One region of the Kushneria sp. Sum13 genome, then DNA from elsewhere that is predicted to be linked to it. Evidence: predicted binding sites of a transcription regulator. Region 1 holds the regulator's gene; each other region holds the start of a gene.
The links. The regulator sigma-54, encoded in region 1, starts transcription at its own class of promoters, with help from an activator protein. The targets are predictions, from matches to a motif close to TGGCACNNNNNTTGCTNT.
Positions count from the first base shown of each region.

Region 1 (2,199 bases):
TGGGAGCGGGCCTGTATTTTCTCCTTGTGCTTGAGCAGCTGTCGATCAAGCTTCTCGGTCAAGGCATCGATGGCAACATAAAGGTCTTCCTGCTCGGCCTGAGCATGAAGTTCGGCACCTGCGGCATGTAGCGTGGCCGCGGCCTGCTGGCGCTCCTTTTCGACGGACAGCGTCACCTGAACATTGGTGATGTTGTCATAGTGACGTTCCAGCTTGGCAAGCTTTTGGTTGACGTGCTCGCGCAGTGCATCGGTCAGTTCGACGTGGTGCCCGGTAATGTTTACCTGCATGGCATGCTCCCTGGATCGAAACGGATAACCGGTAGTCCGTATGGACTGCCGGACCTGCAAGCCTCTCCGGCTACTATCAGATTGTAACGCTTTTCCCGTCAGCGCAAACCCTGAATCATGTTGTTATGTTTCACGAATGCTTTCCGGCGGCCTGGTATCACAATGGCTCATGCCAGACGTTTACGCTCGCTGGAAGAGGGAATGCCCATGGCCTCACGATACTTTGCCACGGTGCGCCTGGCCACCATGATGCCGTTGTCGGCCAGAAGCTGCACCAGCCGGGCATCGGAGAGCGGGCGTCGCGGCGCTTCATCGCCGATGAATTTGCGGATTCGGGCGCGAATGGCCGTGCTGGCATGGGCGTCACCTTCCTGGCCGACGTGGCTTGAGAAGAAATACTTGAGCTCCACGATGCCGCGAGGCGTATGGATATACTTGCGCGTGGTGACCCGGGAAATGGTGGATTCATGCATGTCCACGGCCTGGGCAATGTCGGCCAGAATCATGGGTTTGAGCGCCTCGTCCCCGTGCTCGATGAAGCCTGCCTGACGCGTCATGATCTCCTGCCCTACCCGCAAGAGGGTATCATTGCGACTCGACAGGCTCTTGAGCAGCCAGCGTGCTTCCTGAAGATGCTGCTTGAGAAAGGTGTTTTCCTCGCTTTTATCGGCACGGCGCACCAGTGCCGCATAGTCGGGCTGGATGCGAAGCCTTGGCAGGGACTCCTGATTGAGCTCGACCTGCCAACCCTGTCGCCCGTGGTAGCGCAGTACCAGATCGGGAATGACAAGGTGCTGATCTACCGATTCAAACGCCTGGCCCGGGCGCGGGTTAAGCGAGCGAATGGTGTGGATCACCTGATCAAGCGCTTCATCATCAAGGCTCAGACGTCGCTTGAGAAGACGCCGGTCGTTTTGCCCCAGCGGTTCGAGAAACTGACGGATCATGCGGCGTGTCTGGGCAAGCCAGGGGACATCCTCCGGCAGCTGGTCAAGCTGCAGCAGCAGGCATTCGCGCAGGTCGCGCGCAAAGACTCCGATCGGTTCACACTGCTGAAGTCGCGACAACATGCGTTCCAGCTCGGCCTGACGCAGATCACCCAGGCCCTGCTGTCGAAGGCCCTTGCCAAGGTCCTCAAGTCCCGCGCCCAGATAGCCACTGGGTTCGAGAGCATCCAGCAGGGTATCGGTGATCAGGTGCTCGCGCGGGTCCATATCCATCAGCAGAATCTGTGCACGAAGATGTGACGCCAGATCGACGGCCAAGGCGTTGTGCTCGATGTTGAAGCTGTCATCGCTACCGAGGCCAGCAGTGCTGCTGCCGTTGGTATAGAGATCCTCCCAGCGGGCATCCAGCGGCAATTCCTCGGGGATATCGCTGGACCATTCGTCCTGAGACAGCGGCGTTTCCGGCTGCTCAATGGTGTGCTCTTCCTCGGTGTCCAGCAGCGGGTTGCTCTCCAGTGCCATCTGGAGTTCCTGCTGTAAATCAAGCGTGGACAGCTGCAGCAGGTGGATGGCCTGCTGCAGTTGAGGCGTCATGGTGAGATGCGTGCCAGTGCGCAGCTGTAAGGCGGGTTTCATCATGTTCGCAAGGCCCGGTCGCCAACGTTTGATGTCACGCTATCCAGTCCGCAACGACCTTGCAAGTGCTGAAGGTGCTACAAGCAGCAATTATCATGCCATTTGCCAACAACCCATCGGGATTAAAGGCGAAATTCGTGACCCAAGTAGACGTCGCGCACATGCTGATTGTTCAGGACAGCGTTGGCATCTCCTTCGGCAATGATCAGGCCGCTGCCGACGATATAGGCGTTATCACAGATATCCAGCGTTTCACGCACGTTGTGGTCGGTAATCAATACACCGATACCACGGGTACGCAGCTGGCGGATAATGCCCTTGATCTC
Region 1 covers NZ_CP199847.1:1,363,483-1,365,681, forward strand. Annotated here, with positions in the region: gene hpf (ribosome hibernation-promoting factor, HPF/YfiA family) at 1-290, opposite strand, end outside; gene ACUN8C_RS06395 (RNA polymerase factor sigma-54) at 458-1,876, opposite strand; gene lptB (LPS export ABC transporter ATP-binding protein) at 1,996-2,199, opposite strand, start outside.

Region 2 (2,199 bases), 830 kb from region 1:
GCGTGATGTTGTGCGCCTCGAACCACTCGCGCGTGCGTAACGTCATCTCGTGTTTGTCGATCTCGCCGGCCAGCAGGGGCGAGAGCAGGATGCGGTTGTAGGCCGGTGTATGTTCATCACCGAACACATGAATCTCTGCCGGGCGCTCGGGCCGGCTGACAAGTCGCTCCAGCAGGCGCTGAGTGGCCATGCCATTACCGATAATCAACACCCGTCTGGTGGCGAAGGCCTGTGTGCTTGTGGCGAAGGCCTGTGCGGTGTCGTGATCTCTGGTCATGCTCGACCTCCCGGCGTGATGGATTGTCGATGGCGCAGTTGATGCCTGTACAAAAAGCGATATGCCTGTCGTGTTAAAAGGCGGGCACGCACGGCTCGCCCTGCAGGTGATCAAGCGAACGCCGTGCCAGAAGCGCGGGAGCCCTTTGATTTCAATCCTTTTCAGGGGCATATGCGCCCACAGGCAGCACGCAGCGACAAAAGTCTTACCAACCGGGTGCCATTAGAGTGCAGCGCGATATCCGCCTGGCCATCTTTTGGTGCACGGGTCACGAAAGGTGAAGACATGTTGAATGCCAGCCGCCTGCTGTCGCGGCAAAACCCGTCTCATGGCCCGGATATTGCTGATTCAGGCTATCAATAGTGGTCGCGCCCTTTTTTGATGGAGGTCAGATTTTGCTGCATTGACCTCGACCAAAGTCGATAGCTGGCGTGGTGTGGAAGCGTTGACAGGCGTCGTCGAGGCGGTCAGGTAGATCGGGGCGTCGCCTGCCGAAAAGGAGTGTCTGATGCAAACGAACACCACCTGCCCCTACTGCGGGGTCGGCTGTGGCGTAGTGGCCGAGCACGATACAACACGCTGTGACACGCTCGTGAGTGTGACGGGAGATCCATCACATCCGGCCAATCAGGGCAGACTTTGCGTCAAGGGCTCGGCGCTGGCGGAAACACTGGGTCATGACGGGCGGCTCACACATCCTCGCATCGACGGTCTTGAGGTCAGCTGGGAAAGGGCGCTTGATGAGGTCGGCGCCCGGCTTGGAAGGGTTCGACAGCAGCACGGCAGTGGTGCCATTGCAGGCTATCTTTCAGGGCAGCTTTTGACCGAGGACTATTACCTCGCCAACAAGTTCTTCAAGGGCTTTGTCGGCACCCCGCACGTGGATACCAATTCCCGACTGTGCATGGCCTCGGCCGTGGCGGGCTACAAGCGCGCCCTCGGGGCAGACGCCGTGCCCTGTTGCTATGAGGATCTGGAAGAGGCGGAGCTGGTGGTACTGACCGGCAGCAATCTGGCCTGGAATCATCCGGTGCTCTATCAGCGCCTGCGCACGGCCAAACGCCGCAATCCCCTGATGAGAATTGTGGTGATTGATCCGCGGGTGACCGACACCTGCGAGATTGCCGACCTGTATCTGCCGATCGCGTCGGGCAGCGATATTGCGCTGTTTAACGGCCTTTTGAGCTATATGGCCGGCAAGGGAAGGCTCGATCACGACTTTATCGAGCGCCACACCGAAGGGTTTGATGAAGCCCTTGCCGCTGCGCAGCTTGAAGCGCCGGATATCGAGACCGCCGCTGATCTGTGCGGCGTTGATGCCGAGCGGCTGGAGACTTTCTACTACTGGTTTGCCAGTCAGCTACACGTGGTGACGCTCTACTCGCAGGGTATCAATCAGTCGAGCAGCGGCACCGACCGGGTCAACGCGATCATCAACTGTCATCTGGCCGGCGGCAGTATCGGCCTGCCGGGGGCGGGGCCCTTCTCGATTACCGGACAGCCCAATGCCATGGGCGGGCGTGAAGTCGGCGGGCTGGCCAACCAGCTGGCGGCGCACATGGATTACCACACGCCCGGCGCGCTGGATCGCGTTACCCGCTTCTGGACCACCCCGGGACTTGTGCCCACGCTGCCCGAAGGGCCGGGACACAAGGCGCTGGCGCTGGTCGAGGCGATCGAGCGCGGCGAGATTCAGGCGCTGTGGATCATGGCCACCAATCCGCTGGTCAGCCTGCCGGATGCCAATCGGGTCCGCGCTGCGTTAAAGAAGTGCTCGCTGGTGATTGTCTCCGAATGCATGGCCCACAACGACACCCTGGAGCACGCCGATATTCTCCTGCCGGCCAGCGGCTGGGCAGAAAAGGACGGCACCGTCACCAACTCCGAGCGACGGATTTCTCGCCAGCGCGGGATATTGCCGC
Region 2 covers NZ_CP199847.1:2,193,692-2,195,890, reverse strand. Annotated here, with positions in the region: gene ACUN8C_RS10285 (NAD(P)/FAD-dependent oxidoreductase) at 1-277, opposite strand, end outside; gene ACUN8C_RS10280 (nitrate reductase) at 786-2,199, shown strand, end outside.
Region 2: the regulator sigma-54 is predicted to act here: its motif matches at 607-624, upstream of ACUN8C_RS10280 (nitrate reductase).

Region 3 (2,199 bases), 1.5 Mb from region 1:
GCCATGCCGTTTGGCGGCTTCAAGATGTCCGGGCTTGGCAAGGAGTTCGGCCCGGAAGCGGTCAATGCCTACACCGAACTCAAGTCGGTCTGTATCGCCTACTAGGTCAGGTAATCGGCCTCTCGATCATCGAGAGGCCGGTATGTTGGGAGGGATCGGTTTGCGTGGCGGGTGCGCCTATGCGGCGTGCTCAAGCCGTGTACGGCGATACTCCCGCGGCGAACTTGCAAACTCGCGCTTGAAGGAGCGGCTGAAATGCGCCGAGTCGGTAAAGCCCCACTTGTAGGCAATCTGGGTGATCGAGCGCCGACTCAGAATCGGACTGCCCAGTTCTTCGGCACAGCGGGCCAGCCGGCGGCGCTGTACGTAGCGACACACCGTCTCGCCATGCTGTTCGAACAGGCGATAAAGCTGTCGAACCGACATGTGAAAGGCGGACGCCAGACGTTCCGGTCGGATGTCGTCCTCATGCAGATGCTGGTCGATAAACTGCTGAACGCAGATGAACAGCGTGCCATCGGCCTGTTCCAGAAAGGCAGGCGACAGCGCCTGATGCTGGTAGATGGCCGGCAGCAGCGCCGACAGTGACTCCGATATCCCCCGCTCTTTTTCTTCGGCCGCCGCCAGCGGCTCGGTGACCATTCGATTGACGACCAGCTGCAGGATCTGGCTGCTGGCACAGCCTGCCGTGATCTTCATGAAGGGAATCGCAACATTGCCGAAGCGCTCGGCCACCTCCCTGCGCGACAGATGCAGCGAGTCGTGCTCGATAAGGCCATGAGGAATGATGTCGCATGCCCTGATGGAGTCCATCAGCACCATTTCGCCCGGGCGCAGCGTGATGTGGGTGCCATCCTGCACCAGCGTGGCGTGGCCCTGCTTTTGAACGATCAGAAAACAGTAGCGGTCTTCATCGCAGCGCTGGGCATGGCTGCTGGTAATCTTTTCGGCATTCGTGACGATATTGGCAATATCGATGCCACCGTTGCAGCGTTTTGAGACACTGCCCTGAAAGCTTCGGCGGTCTCGGGGAATGGAGTCGAAAGGGCCACATGTTTGCCTTACGGCGCCAAGCCAGACATCGAACGGCAGTGAGGTTGCATTCGTGGTTAGCATTGGGTCACCATATTCATTAACATTTTAATGGTTAGAAGGACTCTAAAGAAAAAACCGCTTTGTCACCACCATCCATTGGTCAAGCATGCCCGGTCTGACCGGGGGCTTGTGTCATATTGCAAAAGACGTGCCATGACCGCGGGCAGTGCGCCCGAAGGAGTCATTGATGACCATCACCCTGCATCACTGTCTTGATGCCGATGAACACGCCCAGCGGCTGGAAGGCTGGCAGCAGGAGTCCAGCCAGATCGAGGCGGGTGTTTTCTCCGGCGAGATCGTGGATGTCTCAAGCAGGGAGGTGCGCCTTTTTCGGGAAAGTGCCAATCTGGGACTGTCCCAGCGGATGCATTTTCCCGAGTCCCAGTGGCATCTGGTCACGCCCATTCGCTGGTCCAGCGGCACCCTCTACGGGGCCGACACCGTAACCGTTCTGCCGCGCTGCGAGCAGTTCTGGAGCGTGGCGCCTTCAAATTATGACCTGCTGGTGGTCTCCATCGACCGAAGCCGTCATGAGTGGCTGGGCCGCAATGACCATCGGCTGCGACGTCTTGAGGTGTCCTCGACGCTTTTACACCAGGTGCGCGGGCAGTGGCAGCTGATGACCGACTACCTGCGAACGCGCCCTGCCCATGAACCGATGTCCGGTGCCCTGCAGCAGTCACTGATGCGCCAGCTCGAAGACAGCATTGAGCTGCTGCTTGGCAGCGGTGCGCTATTGGGGGCGCCGGATGCCAGCAACTATCGCACCCGACGCTACATCGTTGATCGATGCCACGCGCTGACCCGCAGCAGCCCGGACGACCCGCCCTCGCTGATGGCGCTGTGTCATCAGCTGAAAATTTCCAGACGCACCCTTCAGTACAGCTTTCAGACCGAGGTCGGCCAGTCACCGGTGACCTATCTGCGCGCGCTGCGGCTCAACGCCGTGCGGCGCAGCCTGTTTCAAAACCCGGCTCAGGCGCTGGCAGACGCCGCCGCCGCGCAGGGGTTTTTCCACCAGAGCTACTTCTGTCGCGAATACCGCCGGCTGTTTCAGGAGCTGCCCTCCACCACCCGCGCCCGTGCGCTAGAAGCGGCCGAATC
Region 3 covers NZ_CP199847.1:3,546,208-3,548,406, reverse strand. Annotated here, with positions in the region: gene ACUN8C_RS16430 (aldehyde dehydrogenase family protein) at 1-105, shown strand, start outside; gene feaR (transcriptional regulator FeaR) at 178-1,116, opposite strand; gene ACUN8C_RS16420 (helix-turn-helix domain-containing protein) at 1,283-2,199, shown strand, end outside; gene ACUN8C_RS16415 (NAD(P)/FAD-dependent oxidoreductase) at 2,183-2,199, opposite strand, start outside.
Region 3: the regulator sigma-54 is predicted to act here: its motif matches at 1,232-1,249, upstream of feaR (transcriptional regulator FeaR).